2 regions of the Micromonospora sp. NBC_01699 genome follow, and region 2 is predicted to be linked to the other one. Evidence: riboswitches for the same ligand, from Rfam matches in the RefSeq annotation. Region 2 holds a riboswitch; the other holds the start of a gene.
What was found. A riboswitch is a leader RNA that binds a small molecule or an ion and turns the genes downstream of it on or off. The one in region 2 is predicted to bind thiamine pyrophosphate.
Positions count from the first base shown of each region.

Region 1: linked by a shared signal. The riboswitch ahead of thiE (thiamine phosphate synthase) and the one ahead of OG792_RS26300 (ECF transporter S component) in region 2 are both predicted to bind thiamine pyrophosphate.

Region 1 is NZ_CP109199.1:703,220-713,562, reverse strand. Features, by position in the region: gene OG792_RS03275 (hypothetical protein) at 1-1,898, shown strand, start outside; gene thiC (phosphomethylpyrimidine synthase ThiC) at 2,157-3,749, opposite strand; gene thiD (bifunctional hydroxymethylpyrimidine kinase/phosphomethylpyrimidine kinase) at 3,767-4,555, opposite strand; gene OG792_RS03260 (thiamine phosphate synthase) at 4,552-5,142, opposite strand; gene OG792_RS03255 (thiazole synthase) at 5,316-6,128, opposite strand; gene thiS (sulfur carrier protein ThiS) at 6,134-6,334, opposite strand; gene thiO (glycine oxidase ThiO) at 6,355-7,479, opposite strand; gene thiE (thiamine phosphate synthase) at 7,521-8,165, opposite strand; TPP riboswitch at 8,159-8,268, opposite strand; gene OG792_RS03235 (ThuA domain-containing protein) at 8,598-10,343, shown strand, end outside.
Region 2 is NZ_CP109199.1:6,462,392-6,472,734, reverse strand. Features, by position in the region: gene OG792_RS26335 (efflux RND transporter periplasmic adaptor subunit) at 1-830, shown strand, start outside; gene OG792_RS26330 (ABC transporter ATP-binding protein) at 827-1,600, shown strand; gene OG792_RS26325 (ABC transporter permease) at 1,597-2,817, shown strand; gene OG792_RS26320 (hypothetical protein) at 2,876-3,517, shown strand; gene OG792_RS26315 (GNAT family N-acetyltransferase) at 3,498-4,193, opposite strand; gene OG792_RS26310 (energy-coupling factor transporter transmembrane component T family protein) at 4,237-5,037, opposite strand; gene OG792_RS26305 (ABC transporter ATP-binding protein) at 5,034-6,521, opposite strand; gene OG792_RS26300 (ECF transporter S component) at 6,644-7,228, opposite strand; TPP riboswitch at 7,307-7,413, opposite strand; gene OG792_RS26295 (permease) at 7,739-8,695, shown strand; gene OG792_RS26290 (TIGR03943 family putative permease subunit) at 8,695-9,441, shown strand; gene OG792_RS26285 (hypothetical protein) at 9,673-10,005, shown strand; gene OG792_RS26280 (RNA polymerase sigma factor) at 10,183-10,343, shown strand, end outside.

The DNA.
Region 1 (10,343 bases), 2.5 Mb from region 2:
AGACGGCCACCCAGGTTCCGCTGCAACCGACCGAGATCCTCCAGCGGGTACGCACCCCGCAGCCCGCACCGGGCGAACCGTCCGAGACCTGGGCCAACCGTCCGACGGACCAGTGGACCGACCCGGCGTCCGAGCCTCACCTCTCAACGGACCTCCCGGCCTCCGATCGCCTCTCGACGGACCTGCCGGGCGGCAACCGCCTCTCGACCGACCTGCCGGGCGGCGACGCGAAGCAGGCGTGGCAGGACCAGCCGACCGGGGTGTGGGCCGCCCATCCGGACGACAGCTCCGCCAGCCGGTCAACCGGTCGCTCAGCCGGCCGGTCGACCGAACCCGGCGCCATCCCGAGCCCGCGCCGCTCCCGCGAGACCGACCCGCTGCTGAGCGACCCGCTGCTGAGCGACCCGCTGCCCAGCAAACCGCTGCCCACCGGCTCGGCGTCCTCGTTCCCCGCTTACACCCCGCCGCCAACGGCCGGCGGCGGGATCCAGCTCACCGGCGACCGCTTCGCCTCGGAAACCGCCGCGCAGCTCGCACCCGGCACATCGGACGGTCCCGAATCCACGAACTCTGGCGATTCCGACCTTTCGTCATCTTCCGCCGCCCGCCCGGCGCCCCCATCGCCGCTCCCGCCGCCCCCCGCCCCCTCGGCGCAGGTCCCACCACGGGCCGCCCCCGCGCCCCTGCTCCCACCACCGGCCGCTCCGTCTCCCGCGACGCCCGAGCAGAACCCGGTGGGCCGGTCCGGCCGGGACGATGCGGGTGCGCCCGAGCCGACGAACCGACGCCCGGAACCGGAATGGGCCGATCCGTCGCTCGCCACCATGTCCACCGCCGACTTCTGGCCGTCGTCGGTCGACCCGCGCAAGCCGTTCGAGGAACGCACCGACAGCGGTTGGAATGCCTTCGCCGCCGGCCGGACCGACACCCCCGCTCCCGCGCCGGATTCCACCGGTCGATCCGCTGCCGAGCAACACCCGCCCCGTACGGAGAGCCGTCAACCAACCGCCCCACCCGAGCCGCCCGCCAAGACCCCCGAGTCGTCCTTCAAGACTCCCGAACCGCCCTTCAGGGCCCCCGAGTCGCCCTTCAAGGCCCCCGAACCGCTCTTCAAGACTCCCGAGTCGTCCTTCACGACTCCCGAGCCGCTCCCGGTCAGCAAGCCGTACCAGGCCCCCGACCCGCTCCCGGTCAGCAGCCCGTACCGGACTCCCGAGCCGCTCCCGAGCGGCAAGCCGTACCAGGCCCCGGAGCCGGTAGCAGGCAACGACCACTCCCCGCCCCCGCAGCCGCTGCGCAAACCCCCGTTCCGGCTCAGCGAACCGCCCCCGGCGGCGGCCCCCCGTCCGACTCCACCGGACCCCGCCCTCCGGGAACCCGAACGCCCACAGCCTCTCCGTGCCGAAAGCCCCTCCGCACCAAAACCGCAACCAAAACCGGAACCGACACCACACCAGCGGCCCGACCCAACGCCCGACCAGAGGTCCGAGCCAACGCCCGAGCGACAGTCCGACCTGCGGCCCGAGCGACAGTCCGACCCGAGGCCCGAGCGACAGTCCGACCTGCGGACCGAGGAAGCTACCGACCTGAAGGTCGAGGAAAGCCCCGAGCCGCAGGCCGAGGCCAAGTCGTCCCGCCCCCGCCGCGGCCTGTTCCGCCGCAACCGCTCGTCCGGCACCAACACCGACCCCGAGCCACCCTCAGGCGCCGACGCCGCCACACCGCAGCCTCCGGCACAACGCGGTCGCGGCCGTACGGACCGCCCGGTCCCGGCAACCGACGAGGAGTACGTCGACTGGGTCAGCGGCCTGGGTGCCCCCATTGCCCCCGAAGACCCCCGGCCCCAGGACACCCCCCGCCGTACCCTCCGCTCCTCCGGCCGCCACCACGCCGACTAACACCCCGCCCCACGAGGTTGACCACGAAGTTGACCATGAAGTTAGCAACCTCCCCCGCCCCAAAAACGGTTGCTAACTTCATGATCAACGTCACTATCGGCGGCAGCACGCGGCGGGCAGCGGGGTTGGGCCCGCCGTGACCGGCGAGGGGATCAAGCCTGACGGCCCTCGCCGGGCACGGCGGGCACAACCTCACCACCACGGAGGGCGCAACTCCACCACCACGGCGGGCACGACCTCACCCAAGGGGATCCGGGGTCACGCCAGGGGTAGGTAGACCTTCCCACCCGACTCGACGAACTCCGACGACTTCTCCTGCATCCCGCGGGCCGCGTACTCCTTCAGCTCCTGGGTGATTTTCATCGAGCAGAACTTCGGCCCGCACATCGAACAGAAGTGCGCCGTCTTCGCCGGCTCCGCCGGCAGGGTCGCGTCGTGGTACGCCCGAGCCGTCTCCGGGTCGAGCGAGAGGTTGAACTGGTCCTCCCAGCGGAACTCGAACCGCGCCTTGGACAGCGCGTCGTCCCAGTCCTGCGCACCGGCGTGCCCCTTGGCCAGGTCAGCCGCGTGTGCCGCGATCTTGTACGCGATCACCCCCGCCTTGACGTCGTCCCGGTCCGGCAGCCCCAGGTGCTCCTTCGGGGTGACGTAGCAGAGCATGGCGGTGCCGAACATGCCGATCATCGCCGCGCCGATGGCCGAGGTGATGTGGTCGTACGCGGGTGCGATGTCCGTCGTCAGCGGACCGAGGGTGTAGAACGGTGCCTCCTGGCACAGCTCCTGCTGGAGGTCGACGTTCTCCTTGATCTTGTGCATCGGCACGTGACCCGGTCCCTCGATCATCACTTGGACGTCGTACTCCCAGGCGATCTTTGTCAGTTCGCCGAGCGTACGCAGCTCGGCGAACTGTGCCTCGTCGTTGGCGTCGGCGATCGAGCCGGGACGCAGCCCGTCACCAAGGGAGAAGGTCACGTCGTAGCGGGCCAGGATCTCGCACAGCTCACGGAAGTTGGTGTAGAGGAAGTTCTCCCGGTGGTGCGCCAGGCACCAGGCCGCCATGATCGAGCCGCCCCGCGAGACGATGCCGGTGACCCGTTCCACGGCCAGCGGGACGTACCGCATCAGCACCCCGGCGTGCACGGTCATGTAGTCGACGCCCTGCTCGGCCTGCTCGATCACGGTCTCCCGGAACACCTCCCAGGAGAGTTTCACCGGGTCACCGCCGACCTTCTCCAGCGCCTGGTAGATCGGCACCGTACCGATCGGCACCGGTGAGTTGCGGACGATCGCCTCGCGGGTCTCGTGGATCCGCTTGCCGGTGGAGAGGTCCATCACCGTGTCCGCGCCCCACCGGGTGGCCCAGGTGAGCTTCTCCACCTCCTCGGCGACCGACGACGTCACCGCCGAGGTGCCGATGTTCGCGTTCACCTTGACCAGGAACCGCTTGCCGATGATCGCCGGCTCCACCTCGGGATGGTTGACGTTGAGCGGCAGTACCGCCCGGCCGGCGGCGATCTCCTCCCGGACGACCTCACCCGGCACCCCCTCCCGTAGCGCCACGAACTCCATCTCCGGCGTGACAATCCCGGCCCGCGCGTACGCGAGCTGGGTCGGCCGCTGGCCGTCGGTGGCGGCGAGCGGGGTACCGGCACCGCGTACGGGGGCCACATCACCGCGAGAGGCGATCCACGGGCCGCGCAGCGCCGGCAGGCCGATCTCCGGGTCGCTGCCCGGTCCGGAGGTGTCGTACAACCGGACCGGCGGGTTGTCCCCGGCCAGTTCCACCTCGGCGAACGGGACCCGGATGTCCGGCCGCGATCCCTCCACGTACACCTTGCGACGAGCGTGCATGCCCAACCTCCTGCTTGTCAGCGGGACCAACCGAAGTGGTCCAGCGGTCCATGGCCGGTGCCCAACCTCCAGTCGCGCGCACCGGCGAGCGCGCGGGCGACGTACTCCTTGGCGAACACGATCGCCTCCGGGACCGGGTCTCCGAGTGCGATCCGGGCGGCAATGGCCGCCGAGAAGGAGCAACCGGTGCCGTGCGTGTTCCGGGTGGGGATACGCGGGCCGGCGAGCAGCCGGGCCCGGCCGCCGGTCCAGAACACGTCCACCGCGTCGGTCCGGTCGTCGTCACCGCCGCCGGTGACGACGACGTGGCGGGGTCCGCCGGCGGCGATCTGCTCGGCGGCGGCGACCATGTCGTCGGTGGTGGTCACCGGGCGTCCGACGATCGCCGCGGCCTCCTCCCGGTTCGGCGTCGCGACCAGGGCGTACGGCAGCAGCCGGGCCACCGCGGCGACGACGCCGAGCCGGTGGCCGCTGGTCGAGACGAGCACCGGGTCGACCACCAGGTTCGGCAGCAGACCGGCGCGGGCGTGTGCCGCCACCGCGTCCGCGACCTCCACCGTGCCGAGCATCCCGGTCTTGACGGCCAGCACCGGCAGGTCCGACAGGACGGCGTCGAGTTGTACGGTGACCAGGTCGGCGGGGGTCGGCAGGACGGCGCGTACCTGGTGGGTGTTCTGCGCGGTGAGCGCGGTGATGACGGAGGTGCCGTAGACACCGAGGGCCGCGAAGACCTTCAGGTCGGCCTGGATGCCGGCGCCCGCCCCGGAGTCGGAGCCGGCGATGGTCAGCGCCACCGGTGGCGTCACCGCCCACTCTCCCGTACCGCTTCCCCCGCCCGGTCGGTGAGCCGGGCGACCAGGTCGGCCGGGTCGTCGGCGCGCATGACCGCGCCCATCACCGCCACCCCGGCCGCGCCGGCCCGCAGGCAGGCGGCGACCTGGTCGGGTTCGGCGACGCCGCCGAGGGCGAGGACCGGGACCGGGGTACGCCGGACCAGCCGGGCCAGGCCGACCGGGTGCAGCGGTGGGCCGTACCCGGGTTTGGACGGGCTCGAGAAGATCGGGGAGAGGGTCACGTAGTCCTCCGTTGACAGTCGGCCCAGCTCGGCCTCGTCGTGGCAGGAGCGGCCGACCAGGGCCAGCCCGGGTGGCGGGTACGGCCCGGCCGCGGGCAGGTGCACCGCCCCACCGCCGAGCGGGTCGGGGCCGGCGACCAGCAGCGTTCCGCCGGCCGGGGCGAGGATCCCCCGCAGGTTCTCGGCGAGGGCCAGTCGCTCGTCGCGGGGCAGGTCGGTTTCCCGGAGCAGGACCCAGCGGGCGCCGCCGTCGACCGCCGCCCGGATCAGTTCGGGCAGTTCCCGGCGGGCCTGCCGACGGTCGGTGACCACCACCAGGCCGCTCGGCGTACCCGGCGGAAACGGCGGGCGGACACCGTCGCCGTCGGGTCCGGCCCGGAGCGGGACGGCACCGTCGGGGTACAGGCGATCGGTGTACGGGCGATCCGGGTACGGGCGATCCGGGTACGAGCGGTGCGGCGGCTCCGAGACCGGTTCGAGCCGCTGGCCGGTCACAGCTCCGGCCGTCCCTCGTCGGGGCTGGAGGCCAGCGCGTGGAACCGTCGGGGAATCCGGCCGGCGCGGGCGGCGAGCCAGCCCGCCTCGACGGCGTACCGCATGGCGGTTGCCATCCGGGCCGGTTCGGCGGCCCGGGTCACCGCGCTGGCCAGCAGCACCGCGTCGCAGCCCAGTTCCATGGCGAGGGCGGCGTCGGAGGCGGTGCCGATGCCGGCGTCGAGGATGACCGGCACGTCGACGCTCTGCCGGATCAGCCGGATGTGGTGCGGGTTGCCGATGCCGAGTCCGGAGCCGATCGGCGCGCCGGCCGGCATCACCGCGGCGCAGCCCGCCTCGGCGAGCCGGCGGGCGAGCACCGGATCGTCGCTGGTGTACGGCAGCACGGTGAAGCCGTCGGCCACCAGCTGGTCGGCGGCGTGCAGCAACTCGACCGCGTCCGGCAGCAGGGTACGGTCGTCGCCGATCACCTCCAGCTTGACCCAGGACGTGTCGAACGCCTCGCGGGCGAGCCGGGCGACCTTGACCGCCTCGGCGGCGGTGTAGCAGCCGGCGGTGTTCGGCAGCAGCCGTACGCCGCACCGGTCGAGCATCTCCAACAGCCCGCCGTGCATGGTGGCGGCGGTGTCGACCCGGCGCAGCGCGACGGTGACCAGTTCGGTGCCGCTGGCCCGGATCGCCTGCTCCAGTACGTGCAGGTTGGCGGCGCCGCCGGTGCCGAGGATCAGCCGCGACCCGAACGACACCCCGCCCAGCTCGAACGGGCGGGTGCCCGGCCCGCCGGGTAGATCGCGTTCCGGCTCGGACATCGCGGTCACCCGCCCTGGGCCGCGGTCAGCACCTCGACCCGGTCGCCGGATCGCAGCACCGCCGCCGGCCAGCCGGCCCGGGGGACGACCTCGCCGTTGACCGCGACGGCCACGCCGCGGCCCTGGCCGGTGACGGTGGCGACGAGGTCCGCCACGGTCACCGGGCCGGGCAAGCTGTGGTCCGTACCGTTCACGGTCAGTTCCACCGAAGCCTCAGCCTCTGCGGTCACCGGATCTCCTCCCTGCTCGGGGCGTGTTCGGTCCGGGTGAACCGGTCCGGGGTGAACGGCGCCAGCGCCGGGTCGACGACGCCGCTGGTGAGCAGGTCGACGACCCGTTCGGCGGTCACCGGGGTCAGCAGGATGCCGTGCCGGTAGTGCCCGGAGGCCACGATCACGTCGGGGCGGTCGGCCAGCGGGCCGATGACCGGGGCGTTGTCCGGGGTACCGGGTCGGTGACCGGCCATGGTCTCGGCGAGTTCGTACTCGGCGAGTTCCGGCACCAGGTCGGTCGCGTCGCGGAGCAGTTCGAGCACCCCGCCGGCGGTGACGGTGTGGTCGGCGCGTTCCTCGACGGTGGCGCCGACGACCACCTCGCCGTCGTGCCGGGGAACCAGGTAGACCGTGCGGCCGTCGTTGTAGCCCCGGATCACGTGCCGGAAGGCCGGTGGTTCCCCGCCGGGTGCGCGCAGCCGGAGGATCTGTCCCTTCACCGGCCGGATCGGCAGTCCGGTCAGGGCGGCGGCACCGCAGCCGGCGGCGACCACCACGGTGCCGGCGTCGAGTTCGGCGAGGTCGCGCACGGCGGCCGACACGAGTACCACCCCGGACCGGAGGGCGGCCAGCCGCAGGGCGGGGACCAGGCGGCGCGGGTCGACCTGGTGGTCGTCGGGCGCGTGCGCGCCGCCGCGTACCCGGGGGGCGAGCAACGGCTCGCGGTCGTGCAGCCCGGTCGCGTCCAGTGCGGTGATCGGCAGCCCGAGTCCCCGCTGGTACGTCCAGAGCCGGCGGGCCTGCGCCAGGTCGTCGGCGGTGCGCCCGACCACCAGGGTGCCCTCGGTGCGGTAGCCGAGGTCGGCGACTCCGGTCAGTCCGGCGGCGGCCGCCACCTCGGCGGCGAAGCGGGGCCACCGGGCGGCGGAGTCGAGCAGCAGCCGGGTCAGCGCCTCCTCGCCGAAGGACGCCTCGGCGACCGGGGCGAGCATGCCGGCGGCGACGCCGGACGCCCCGCTGCCCGGATCGGGGTCGTGCACCAGCACCCGCATTCCCCGCTGCGCGGCCCGCCAGGCGATGGCGAGTCCGATCGGACCACCGCCGACCACGGCCACGTCGGTTCGGCCGGTGGTGCGCAAGGGGCCCCGGTTCTCGGATTCCGATGGGAAGGGGGCCCCGCCTAGCACGCCGGTGCCCCGGTGCGGGCCAGGGCGGCGAGCAGTTCGGCGGTGGCGTGGGCCGGGTCGGCGGCGGCACAGATCGCGCCGACCACCGCGACGCCGTACGCGCCCGCGGCCAGCAGTTCCGGCACCCGCGCGGCGGTCACCCCGCCGATCGCGATGACCGGTACGTCCACCGCCCGCGCCACCGCGGCGATTCCGGCCGGGCCGATCGGTTCGGGCAGCCCGTCCTTGGTGGTGGTGACGTAACAGGGGCCGACGCCGAGGTAGCTGGCGCCGTCGGCGACCGCTTCGCGGGCCGGGTCGGGGGCGCGGGCGGTGGCGCCGAGCAGCGCGGTCGGTCCGAGCAGCCGGCGGGCGGCGTGCACCGGCAGGTCGAGCGCGCCGACGTGGCCACCGGCGGCGTACGCGGCGAGGGCGACGTGCAGCCGGTCGTTGACCAGGCAGGTCGCGCCGGACGGGGCGCAGAGGTCGACCACCCGCCGGGCCAGGTCGTACGCGTCGCGGTCGGTGGCGTCGTCCTCGACGCGTACCTGGACCACGAGTTCGGGTCCGGCCACGGCCAGCGCCGCACGTACCGTGGCGACAGGATCACGCCCGGTACGGGTATCGGTGACGAGATGCAAACGTCCCAGTACGGGCATAGCAAACTCCTCCCTGCGCCGGCATTACCCGGATCAGGTTCGACGGTCGGGGGCTGTCAGCCCCCCTCTCAGCCCGGTTCACCGGACTCCCGTGGGTTACTTGTCGACCACACTACGACGGCGGGACGGATCCGCCAAGGGGTCGCACGTCACAGCGGCCCGCCTCGGCCGGTTGAGGTGGGCCGGAACACCGAAGGGGTTTTGTCTGTCCTATCCGGAAGATCCACCTCGGTTACCCAACCGTTACCCGAATTGGCTTGTTGCTGTATTGCCCGCCCAACGCTGACCAGCATTAATTTGTTCAGCGACAAGACAAATTTCGGCTGCACAGCCACGGCGGGCCACGCAGCCGAAACCCACCACCCCCCGAACCGGTCTTCGGCGAGCCGGCCGGGGATCCCCCGTGTCCCCAGCGGACGAAGGAGATCCTTCGTGTCAAGACCTCGCCCGCGCCACGCGCTGCGCGGCGCCCTCAGCCATGCGCTGCTGAGTCTCGCGGTCGCTGTCACCTCGACGGCGGCCGCACTCGTAGCAGCCCCGAGCGCCGCACAGGCGGCCCCGGCCGCCGCGGCTGCCGACCCGTACTCCGTACTGGTCTTCTCCAAGACGGCCGGCTTCCGGCACGGCTCGATCCCGTCGGGCATCGCGGCCATCCAGCAGCTCGGCGCGGCGAACGGGTTCTCCGTCACCGCGACCGAGGACGGTGCCGCGTTCACCGACGCCAACCTCGCCCAGTACAAGGCGGTGATCTGGCTCTCCACCACCGGTGACGTGCTCGACGACACCCAGCAGGCGGCGTTCGAGCGCTACGTCGAGGCCGGCGGCGGGTACGTCGGTATCCACGCCGCCTCGGACACCGAGTACAACTGGCCGTGGTACGGCGGACTGGTCGGCGCGTACTTCAACGCGCACCCGGCCAACCAGCAGGCCACGGTGAAGGTCGAGGACCCGGCGCACCCGTCCACCGCCGGCCTGCCGGCCCAGTGGTCCCGCTTCGACGAGTGGTACAACTTCCGGACCAACCCGCGCGCGAACCTGCACGTGCTGGCCAGCCTGGACGAGCGCAGCTACACCCCGGGCACCGGCGCGATGGGCGCCGACCACCCGACCGCGTGGTGTCAGGACTACGAGGGTGGCCGATCCTGGTACACCGGCGGCGGCCACACCAACGAGTCGTTCGCGGAACCGCAGTTCCTCACCCACCTGCTCGGCGGCATCGAGACCGCCGCGGGTGTCGTGGACGCCGATTGCAGCGCGTCGAAGACCAGCAGCTTCGAGAAGGTGTCGTTGGACAACAACACCAACAACCCGATGGAGCTGGACATCGCCCCCGACGGGCGGGTCTTCTACGTCGAGCGCGACGGCCGGATCCAGATCATCAAGCCGAACACCGGCACCACGGTCACCGCGGTGACCCTGCCGGTCTTCACCGGTAACGAGGACGGTCTGCTGGGCATCCAGCTCGACCCGGACTTCGCCACCAACAACTGGGTGTACGTCTACTACGCACCCAACGGCGGCGCGGCCCGCAACTACCTCTCCCGGTTCACCGTCGAGGGCGACACCATCAACGCCGCCACCGAGAAGGTGGTGCTCCAGATCCCGACGCAGCGCAACACGTGCTGCCACGCGGGCGGCAGCATCACCTTCGACAGCCAGGGCAACCTCTACCTGGCGCTCGGTGACAACACCAACCCGTTCGAGTCGGACTCCTTCACCCCGATCGACGAGCGGCCGGGCCGGCAGGACTACGACGCGCAGCGTTCCTCGGGCAACACCAACGACCTGCGCGGCAAGGTGCTCCGGATCCACCCGGAGGACGACGGCACCTACACCGTGCCGGCCGGCAACCTGTTCGCCCCGGGCACCGCGCAGACCAAGCCCGAGATCTACGCGATGGGCTTCCGGAACCCGTTCCGGATCGGCGTCGACCCGCAGACCGACACCCTGTACGTCGGTGACTACGGCCCGGACGCCGGCGCGGCGAACCCGAACCGTGGCCCCGAGGGCACGGTCGAGTGGAACATCGTCACGCCGGGCAACTACGGCTGGCCGTACTGCCACGGTGCGAACTACGCGTACAACGACTACCCGTTCCCGTCGGGACCGAGTGGTGCGAAGTTCAACTGCGCGGCGCCGGTCAACAACTCGCCGAACAACACCGGCCTGACCAACCTG
Region 2 (10,343 bases):
CCGTCAACGGCGCCGTTGGTGGTTCCGCCGGCAACGGCGCTGGCCCGAGCGGTAGCGGCTCCGCCGCCGGCCAGTCGAACGGTTCGTCCGGCGTGGGCTCGTCCGGTGCGTTGTCGTCGGGCGGCTCGTCGTCGGGCAACGCGTCCGGCTCGTCGTCGGGCAACGCGTCCGGCTCATCGTCCGGCAATGCATCGGGTGGCAGCGCGTCGTCCGGCAATGCATCGGGTGGCAGCGCGTCGTCCGGCAATGCATCGGGTGGCAGCGCGTCGGGCGGGTTTGTTCAGCTCGCGGATCTGGGCAAACTGGAGGTGTCCGCCTCGGTTGCCGAGGCCGACGCGACCAAGCTCAGGGTGGGGCAGGCGGCCACGATCGCCTGGAACGCGCTCGCCGGTGCCACCGCGACCGGCAAGCTCACCTCGATCGACCCCAACGCCAGCACCAGCAACAACGTGGTCACCTACGGCGTGGTGTTCGGGCTGGACCAGCTCCCGCCCGGTGTCCGTCCCGGCCAGACCGTCCAGGCGACCGTAATCGTCGGCCAGGCGCAGGACGCGATCTACGTCAACTCGGCGGCGCTCACCACCGTCGGCAACCGGCACACCGCGACCGTGCTGGAGAACGGGCAGCCGGTGACCCGCCCGGTCGAGGTCGGGCTGACCGGCGACCAGACCGTACAGGTCACCTCCGGGCTGAGCGTGGGTGAGCTGGTCGTACTCAGGACCGCCGCGACGGCCGGGACCGGATCGACCGGTGCCGGCCGGACGGGCGGCGGTTTCACCGGTGGCGGCGGCTTTCCCCGGGGCGCCGGGGCCCCGCGCGGTGGGCGATGACCGCGCCGGGCCGCGCGGTGCTCGACGTCCGCCGGCTGACCAAACGGTACGGCGACGGCGAGGCGACCGTACGCGCGCTGCGCGGGGTGTCGCTCGTCGTCGGCGCCGGTGACTACCTGGCCATCATGGGTTCGTCGGGTTCGGGCAAGTCGACGCTGATGCACATCCTCGGCTGTCTGGACGTGCCCACCACCGGGCAGTACCTGCTGGACGGGGTGGACGTCAGCCGGCTCGACGACCGGCAACTGGCGCTGGTCCGCAACCGACGGATCGGCTTCGTCTTCCAGGCGTTCAATCTGATCGCGCGGACCAGCGCACTCGCCAACGTCGAACTGCCACTGGCGTACGCCGGGGTCGGGGTGAACGAGCGGCGCCGGCGGGCGTTGGCCGCGCTGGACCTGGTGGGGTTGGCCGATCGGGCCGGGCACGAGCCGAACCAGCTCTCCGGCGGACAGCAGCAGCGGGTGGCGGTGGCCCGCGCACTGGTCACCGAGCCGGCACTGATCCTGGCCGACGAGCCGACCGGCAACCTGGACAGCCGGTCGACGGCGGACGTACTCGCCATCTTCGACCAATTGAACGCGGCCGGCCGCACCATTGTCGTCATCACCCACGAGTCGGAGGTGGGTGACCGGGCCAAGCGGCTGATCCGGCTCTTCGACGGGGAGATCGCCAGCGACCAGCGCCAGGACGGCCGCGATGGCCAGGACGGCCGGGCCGGTCCCGCCACCCTCGTGCCGGCGACGGTACGACCGGAGCCGATCCGGTGAGTCTCTTCGAGATCCTGCGGTTCGCCGTACGCGGCATCACCGTCAACAAGCTCCGCTCGGCGCTGACCATGCTCGGTGTCCTGATCGGGGTCGGCGCGGTGATCCTGCTGGTCGCCGTCGGCAACGGCTCGGCGAAACAGATCACCGACCGGATCGCCGCGCTGGGCAGCAGCACGCTCACCGTGCAGAGCACAGCGCGCGGCGGCAGCGGCGGTGACGCGATCACCGTACCGACGGCGTTGGCGTTGCGGGACCCGGTCCTGGCCCCGGACGTGCGGTCGGTCTCCCCGGTGGTGAACGCGTCGGCGACCATCACCCACCAGGGCGCCGACCACCAGGTGGCGCAGTTCGTCGGCACGTACCCGAGTTATCTGGGGGCGTCGAACACCTCGGTCGCGACCGGCGCCGCGTTCGGCGACTCCGATCTTGCACAGGGCCGGCGGGTGCTGCTGATCGGGCAGACCGTGGCAGCCGAGCTGTTTCCCGGCACCGACCCGATCGGCGCGCAGGTCACCGTCGGCGGAGCGCTCTACACGGTGGTCGGCGTACTGGCGGAGAAGGGTTCCGCGACCGGGTTCCAGGATGCCAACGACGTGGCGATCGCGCCGCTGACCGCGGTCCAGCAGACCCTCACCGGCTACGGACCGGTCAACTCGGTGCTGGTCGAGGCGACCGGACCGGACCGGGTGGACGACGCCCAGGCGCAGATCGCCACGATCCTCGACCAGCGCCTCAGGATCACCCCGGCCGCCGCCGGGCGGGCGCAGAGCGCACCGTACCGGATTCAGAACGCGGCCCAGCTGCTCCAGACCCAGACCCAGACCGAGACCGCGGACACCTTCACCGTCCTGCTCGGCGCGGTGGCCGGGATCAGCCTGCTGGTCGGCGGGATCGGGATCACCAACATCATGCTGGTCACGGTGACCGAGCGGACCCGCGAGATCGGCATCCGCAAGGCGCTCGGTGCGCCCCGCCGGGTGATCCTGACCCAGTTCCTGGCCGAGGCGACCATGCTCAGCCTGGTCGGCGGGGGACTGGGCGTGCTGGCGGCCCTGGTCGGCAGCCAGTTCACCATCGTCGGCGTCAAGCCGGTGGTGGTGCCCGGTTCGATTGCCCTGGCGCTGGGCGTCTCGGTCGCGATCGGACTCTTCTTCGGCAGCGTACCGGCGAGCCGGGCGGCCGGCCTGCGGCCCATCGACGCCCTCCGCTACGAGTGATGACGAGTGATTCGGGGCGGGCGGGCCCAGCCAGGACGAGACCTCCGGGGGAGCAGCCATGACGAGAGCAGCGCGGTGGGGCCGCCGGTCGCCGGACGTACCCGGTGTGCACCGCGACCTGTCGGCGGACGCCCCGACCGTGGTCGGTCCGCCGCCCGTGGCCGCCGGACCGGGTGCCCCGCCGGCCGGGGCGGGACCCGACGACGACCTCGCCGGTGAGCTGGCCGCCGTGGCGGGTCGCCGCTGGTGGAACCGGGCAACGCTTTACCTCGGTGCGGCGGTGCTGCTGATCGGCGGCTTCGCCGGTGGCGTGCAGGTGCAGAAGTCGTACGGTAATCCGGCCGGAACCGGTCCGGCGGCCGCGACCGGCCGGGGTGCCCAGCGCGGCGCGGCCGGCTTCCCCGGTTTCCCCGGCGCCGCCGGCCGCCCCGGCGCTACGGGAACCGCCGCTGGTGCCGACACCGAGACCGGTACGGCGCAGAGCACCACCGGCACCGTGAAACTCGTCGACGGCACCACCGTCTACCTACAGACCGCCGACGGCACCGTGATCACGGTACGGACCGGCGCCGACACCGCCGTGGCGATCGCCCGGTCCGGTTCGCTCAGCGACCTCCGGGCCGGTGACACCGTCACCGTCGACGGACCGAACTCCGCCGGCACGGTCACCGCCACCAGGGTCACCGCGCAGTCGAAGTGACCGGTGCCACCGGTCCGGCATCGGCTGGGGCGTGGTGCCGGACGTGCACGTGACCGTCGTTGGGGAACGGCGGCCGGGCCGGCAGGACCTGCTCGAACCGGTACCCGGCCTTCTCCGCCACCCGGCACGAGGCGGCATTGTCCACCTGGTGCAGCAGGTCCAGGCGGGTCAGGCCCGCCGGTGCGAAGGTCTCGAAGGCCCAGCCGGTCAACGCCGTCAGCGCCAGCGGTGCGATCCCCCGACCACGGGCGTAGACCGCCGTCCAGTAGCCGACCTCGGCGGACCCGGAGCCCGGCTCGACCGTCTTCAGCGCGACATTCCCCAGCAACCGCCCCGGCCGCTCCTCCCGCCCCGGCCCATCCTGCACCGGCCCATCCTGCACCGGCCCATCCTGCACCGGCCCATCCTGCACCGGCCCATCCTGCACCGGCCCATCCTGCACCGGCCCGTCCGCCAGCACGGCGAAGCTGTGCCGCTTTCCGCTCCGCCAACCCTCGCTCTGTAGGGCCAGCCAGCGCGCCGCGTCCCCGGCGTGCGCCACCGGCATCCGGGTCCACCGGCGCAGGACCGGATCGCGGTACGCCTCGACCAACCCCTCGGCGTCAGCCTCGATCCAGGGCCGCAGCAGCAGCGCGGGCGTGGACGCCGTGGCCCGTACCCGCAACACGAAAGTCATCGGAATCCTCCCCGAGCCGCGGTGCGACACCGACCGGTGATGATCAGCCGAGCAGCGGTTGGAAGGTACCGAGCAGGATGCTGACCGTCAGCGCCGCCCCGGCCAGTACGGCGGCACCCAGGATCAGTGCGGTGTCGGCGACGGTGAACCGCTGCCGTCGGGCGACCGTACGCGGGGTGCCGGCGTCGAAACCGCGGGCGTCCATCGCGGTGGCCAACCGGGTGCCCCGGCGGATCGCCCCGACGAGCAGCGCGAACGCGGTGGCGGCGAAGAGCCGCAGTCGAGCCACCGGGTTGCGCCCGGCGTCCACGCCCCGGGCCCGCCGCGCCATGCCCAGCAGTTGCCACTCGGCGGCGAGCAGCGGCAGCATCCGGAACGCGGCCAGCGCGCCGAGCGCGAACCGGGGCGGCGCCTTGGCGTTCTGGATCAGCGCGTCGGCCAGGTCGGTCGGGTCGGTGGTCGCGAACACCAGTACGCCGGGCAGGGCCACCGCCACCAGGCGCAACGCGAGTCCCGACGCCGAGGCGAGGACCCCGGTGGTGACCGTGACCGGGCCGGCGTCGAGCAGCAGGGTTCCGGTCCGGTCGGCGGCGAACAGCACCATCGTGAACACGACGCCGAGCGCGCTGAGCAGCAGCGGCCAGGCCCGTCGGGCCAGGGTGGCGTAGCGGACGCCGAACAGCGGCAGCACGGCGAGTTCGATCGCGATGGCCACGGCGGGCGCTACCGGGTCGATCGTGGCGACCAGCGTGAACGAGAAGACCAGCGCGGCGGCGAGTTTCGCGACCGGGTTGCGCCGGGCCAGCGGCGCCGTCGCCGTACCGACCGGCCCGGTGACGATCACGCCGACCCTTTCCGGTGCACACCGTCGGCTCCCCGGCGCACGGGGCCGGCCGCCGGGTCGGTGGCGCCGGCCAGGGTCACGGTCCGGTCGGCGATCGCGGCGACGAAGTCGGCGTCGTGGGTGACGGTGACGACGCCGTGGCCGGCGTCGCGCAGATCGGCGAGCAGGTCGACCAGTTCGATCCAGGTACGCCGGTCCTGGCCGAAGGTCGGCTCGTCCAGTACGAGCAGCCGGGGCGCCGTGGCCAGCGCGGTCGCCACGCTCAGCCGCCGCGCCTCGCCACCGGACAGGGTGTACGGGTTCGCGCGTGCGAGCCGGTCCAGTCGCAGCCGGGTCAGCAACTCATCCACTGTGGAGCGCACGGCGGCTTCGGGGTGGCCGGTCCGGCGTGGCCCGAGGGCCAGTTCGTCGAAGACCGTACCGGTGAGGAACTGGTGTTCGGGGGACTGGAAGACCGAGCCGATCCGGCGTACGAGCGCCGTGGCCCGCCAGCGGTGCGGTGGTGTGGCGGCGTCGGCTCCGGCCAGGGCGGCAGTGGCGGTGAGTCGACCCGTACCCGGTTTCATCAGCCCGCCGAGTTGCAGCGCCAGGGTGGTCTTGCCGACCCCGTTGCGCCCGAGTACGGCAACCGCCTCGCCGGAGCGTACGGTCAGATCGGTCGGGGCCAGCCGGGGTGGTAGGCCGAGCCGGTCGGCGGTGAGCAACCCCTCGCCCGCGGCGGTGGCCGCCGGTCGGGCGCGCACCGACCGGCCGGGCACCCAGACCCCGGCGTCGGCGAGGCTGTCACCGTGTGCCGCGAAGACCTCGTCCGGGGTGCCGTCGGCACGCACGCCGCCGCCCGGTTCCAGCACCACCACCCGGTCGACCAGCGGCAGTGCCTCGGCGATCCGGTGTTCGACCAGGATCAGGGTGGTGTCCCGGTCGACCGCCGCACCGATGGCGGCCCGGACCAGGTTGGCGCCGGCCGGGTCGAGGTTGGCGGTGGGCTCGTCGAGCAGGAGCAGTCCGGGCCGGAGCGCGAGTACGCCGGCCAGGGCGAGTCGTTGCTGCTCACCGCCGGAGAGGGCGGCGGTGGACCGGTCCCGCCCGTAGGGGAAGCCGACCCGGTGCAGCGCCTGGTCGACCCGCGCCCAGATCTCGCCGGCCGCCACCCCCCGGTTCTCCAACCCGAACGCGACGTCGTCCCCGGCCCGCGCCATCACCAGTTGACTCTCCGGGTCCTGGAAGAGGATCCCGACCCGCTCCCGCGCCGTACGCGGATCGCTGCCGTCGACCTCGATCCGCCCCTCCTGCTCCCCGGAGTCCTCGGCCAACAGCCCGGCGAGCGCGGCCAGCAACGTGCTCTTTCCCGCCCCCGAGGCCCCGAGCAACAACACCCGCTCCCCGCGCTCAACCCGCAGATCGACCCCCCGCACCGCCCACCGCTTCCGCCCCGCATGCCGCCACCCAAACCCCCGAACCTCAACCCCCCTAACCGCCCCCACCCCCTCTCACTCTCCTTTGTGCGCGTTGATCATGAAGTTAGCGACCGAAATAGAGATCAAACTTGCGCTAACTTCATGATCAACGATGTGGGCCGGCGGGCCGGGTGGGGGTGGGGTGGGGGTTAGATGGGGGTGCGGGTGCGGCCGGCGGGGAAGCGGTCCAGGGCGCCGGTGTTGGCCAGGGCTCGGGTGAGGGCGATGCTGCCGAGGCCGGCGACGACCAGGGAGCTGACCGTGGTCAGGGCGAGGTACGGCAGGCGGAAGCTGCCCCACGCGGTTCCGGGGTACCAGACGACGATGTCGTAGATCGCGGCGGCGAGCCCGGCCAGCGCGGCGGCCAGCAGTGACACCGGCAGCCGGTACACCCGGTAGGCGAAGAGCGCGAAGGCCAGCTCCGCGGCGGCCGCTTCGAGTGGCCCCTGCACCACGAGTGTCCAACCCCAGCTGGTGCCGAGGGCCACCGAGACCAGTGCGGCCAGGGTCAGGGTGTAGAAGGCGGCGCCCGGCTTGCGGATCACCAGTGCGCCCAGGACGGCCGGCACCAGCCACACCCCGTAGATGACGGCTCGACCGGGCAGCGGAATGGCGTCCGCCGGGCCGTTCCAGAGCAGGCCCCAGGCCCAGAAGATGACGCCGAACGCCACGCCGAGGGTCGACGCGATGACGATGTCGACGGTACGCCAGCGGTTGTTGGTGGAGCCTTCCATGGTGTTGCCTCCCAGTTCTCGAAGTGAACCAGGAGAAGTCGCACGCCTCGGCCGGCAGAATGCCGGACTCCGGCGCGGGCCGGAGCATGACCGAACTCCCTGCGCTGGCATTACCCAGATCAGGTTCGAGGGTCTGCGGATGTCATCCCGCACTCTCAGCGCTGTGCGCTCCCCTGTCGGATGTGAAGTTGTTTCGGCGACGCTAGCACCGACCGGCGGCGCGGCACAGTGCCGTATCGATCGGGTGTGGCGGTCGACACCGGGACTCGGGTTAGGGTGAGCTGCCATCGGACCAGGCCGAGCGAGGAGAGCAGAGACGCCGTGACCGCCTCCGACCGCGCGACCGAGCGTCGCGCCGGACCCGGCGACGAGATCGACTGGACGATCCCGCCCGCCACCGGCAGCGACCCGGCGGGTCCGCACCAGCACGGTTCGTCCACCGGTCCCGGCCGTGGGTCCACCACCCCCGGCGGTACGCCCACAGCTCGCGACAACCCGCCCCGGCGGCGCCTGTTCGGGGACAGGATCGGCTCGGTCGAGGTGCTCGCCGTGCTGCTCATCCTGCTGGTCGTCTTCCGTGACCCGGTCGCCGACGCGATCTCCGGTCCCCGGTTGCAGACCTGGACGACGGTCTTCGTCTCGGTGTTGGTGCAGGCGGTGCCGTTCCTGGTCTTCGGTGTCGTGCTCAGTGCGGTGATCGCGGTTTTCGTGCCCCGGTCGTTCTGGGCGAAGGCGTTGCCGAAGCATCCGGCGCTGGCCGTGCCGGTGGCGAGCTGTGCGGGCGTGATCCTGCCCGGTTGCGAGTGCGGCGCGGTGCCGATCGCCGGGTCGCTGATCCGCCGGGGCGTCACCCCGGCCGCCGCGCTGGCGTTCCTGCTCGCCGCCCCGGCGATCAATCCGATAGTGCTCACCGCCACCGCTGTCGCCTTTCCGCAGAATCCGGAGATGGTGGTCGGTCGGGGTGTGGCCAGCCTGATCGTGGCGATGGTGATGGGTTGGCTCTGGCTGCGGCTGGGCCGGGCCGACTGGATCCGGTTGCCGCACCGCCCCGACCTCGACGGGGTGTCGAAGGGGCGCGCGTTCTTCTCGGCCGTACGGCATGACGTGGTGCACGCGGGCGGGTTCCTGGTGCTCGGGGCGATGGCGGCGGCCTGTATCAACGTGCTGGTTCCGGAGCGCTGGTTGCAGACGCTGGCCGACAATCCGATTTTGTCGGTGCTGGCGTTGGCGGTCCTGGCGGTGCTGCTGTCGATCTGCTCGGAGGCGGATGCCTTCGTGGCCGCGTCGCTGTCCCAGTTCTCGCTCACCTCCCGGCTGGTGTTCCTGGTCGTCGGGCCGATGGTCGACCTCAAACTGATCTCGATGCAGGCCGGTGTCTTCGGTCGGCGGTTCGCGTTCCGGTTCGCTCCGGCGACGTTCGCGATTGCCGTACTGGCGGCGGTGGGAGTGGGAGCGGTGGTGCTCTGATGAACCGACAGGCACAGGCGGTCGTGTTGCTGCTGCTCGGCGGGGCGGTGCTCAAGGCCAGCCTCTCCGACCTGTACCTGCGTTATGTCAAGGAGGGGCTGCAACCCTTCCTGATCGGGTCCGCGTTGCTGCTGATCGCGGTCGCGGTGATGACCCTGGTGTACGACCTGCGCCCGGCCCGACGCAGGGCCGGGGGCGAGCAGGAGCACGACGACGATCACGGGCACGACCACGGTGGCAAGGGCCACCATGAGCCGCGGGTCGGCTGGCTGCTCATCCTGCCGGTGCTCGGCCTGCTGCTGGTCGCCCCGCCGGCCCTCGGCTCGTACGCGGCGGGCCAGGCCGGTACGGCGCTCGGCAGCCAGCCGTTGTCGGACTATCCGCCGCTGCCCGACGGGGACCCGGTTCGGATTCCGGTGCTCGACTACGCCTCCCGTGCGATCTTCGACAGGGGAGCGTCGCTCGGTGACCGGCGGGTGCAGCTGACCGGCTTTGTCGCCACCGGCGCCGACGGTGAGCCGATCCTGGCCCGCATGATCCTGTCCTGCTGTGCCGCCGACGGTCGGCCGATCAAGCTGGGGCTGACCGGCGACCCGCCGACCGGCCTGGCCCCGGACACCTGGGTCGACGTGGTGGGCCGCTATTCCGACCGGGTTGGCAAGGACCCGGTCAACGACGAGGACATCCCGTATCTCATGGTGGAGTCGTGGCGCCAGGTTGAGGCGCCGAAGCAACCGTACGAGTGAGTGTGGTCGGTGCCGGTTGTGCACCACCACGTCCCCCGCCAATCGGCCGCAACCATAGAAATAGCTGATGATCGATATCTAGGGATTAATCAGGCGAACTTCGTGTCGCCTTGACGACCCCGTACAAATATCGATCAACGCCTATTATCGGTCGGGTAAATGTCCGGTGATCTGAGCCACCGGACATGGCTTTCACGGGTGTATCGGAGGCGATGATCGGCATGGAGGCGGGTGAGCGACATGGACATGGAAGACGTCATGAATTACCTGGTGGACAGGAGGGCGGACGATTTGCCGCCACAGGCGTTCTCCGGAACCTTCATGTCGCTGTCGTGGTACCTGGCCCCGGAGGGGGACAAGATCCTGGCGGTCGCGAGGAAGTGGCTCACCCTCGACGACGAGTACCGGGTGGCGGTGGCGCTCGGGCTGGACGAGGTCTTCCCGGCCGATTCCCGCGCCGAACTGGTGGAGTTGGCCGCCTCCGTACGCGAACGGTTCCCGGCCCTCGCCGGCCCGGCCGAAGAATGGTTGGAACGGTGGGACAGAGCGTTCGGCGGCGGGTGAGGACGATCGTGTGTTGGCCGAGGCGTTGATCTGACGCGTCGGACAGGCTGGACCCCGGGCGTCACCGACGCCCGGGGTCCACGTTCTTCGGGGTCGTACGAGCACCAGCGCGCGGTAATCATCTCGTCGGCGGCGACACAGAACAGGGTGAAGGTCGCCGACGAGTTGGGAGTTCGGATGGGTCCACCACGCAGACGCGACGAAAACTGGTTCACCGGCATCTACGCCGACCAGTACCCCCACATCGTGCGCTACGGCCAGCGCCGGCTCGGCGATCCGGAGGCGTCGGCCGAGTTGGCCCAGGAGGTCTTCGTGATCGCCTGGCGGCGCCGCGCCGA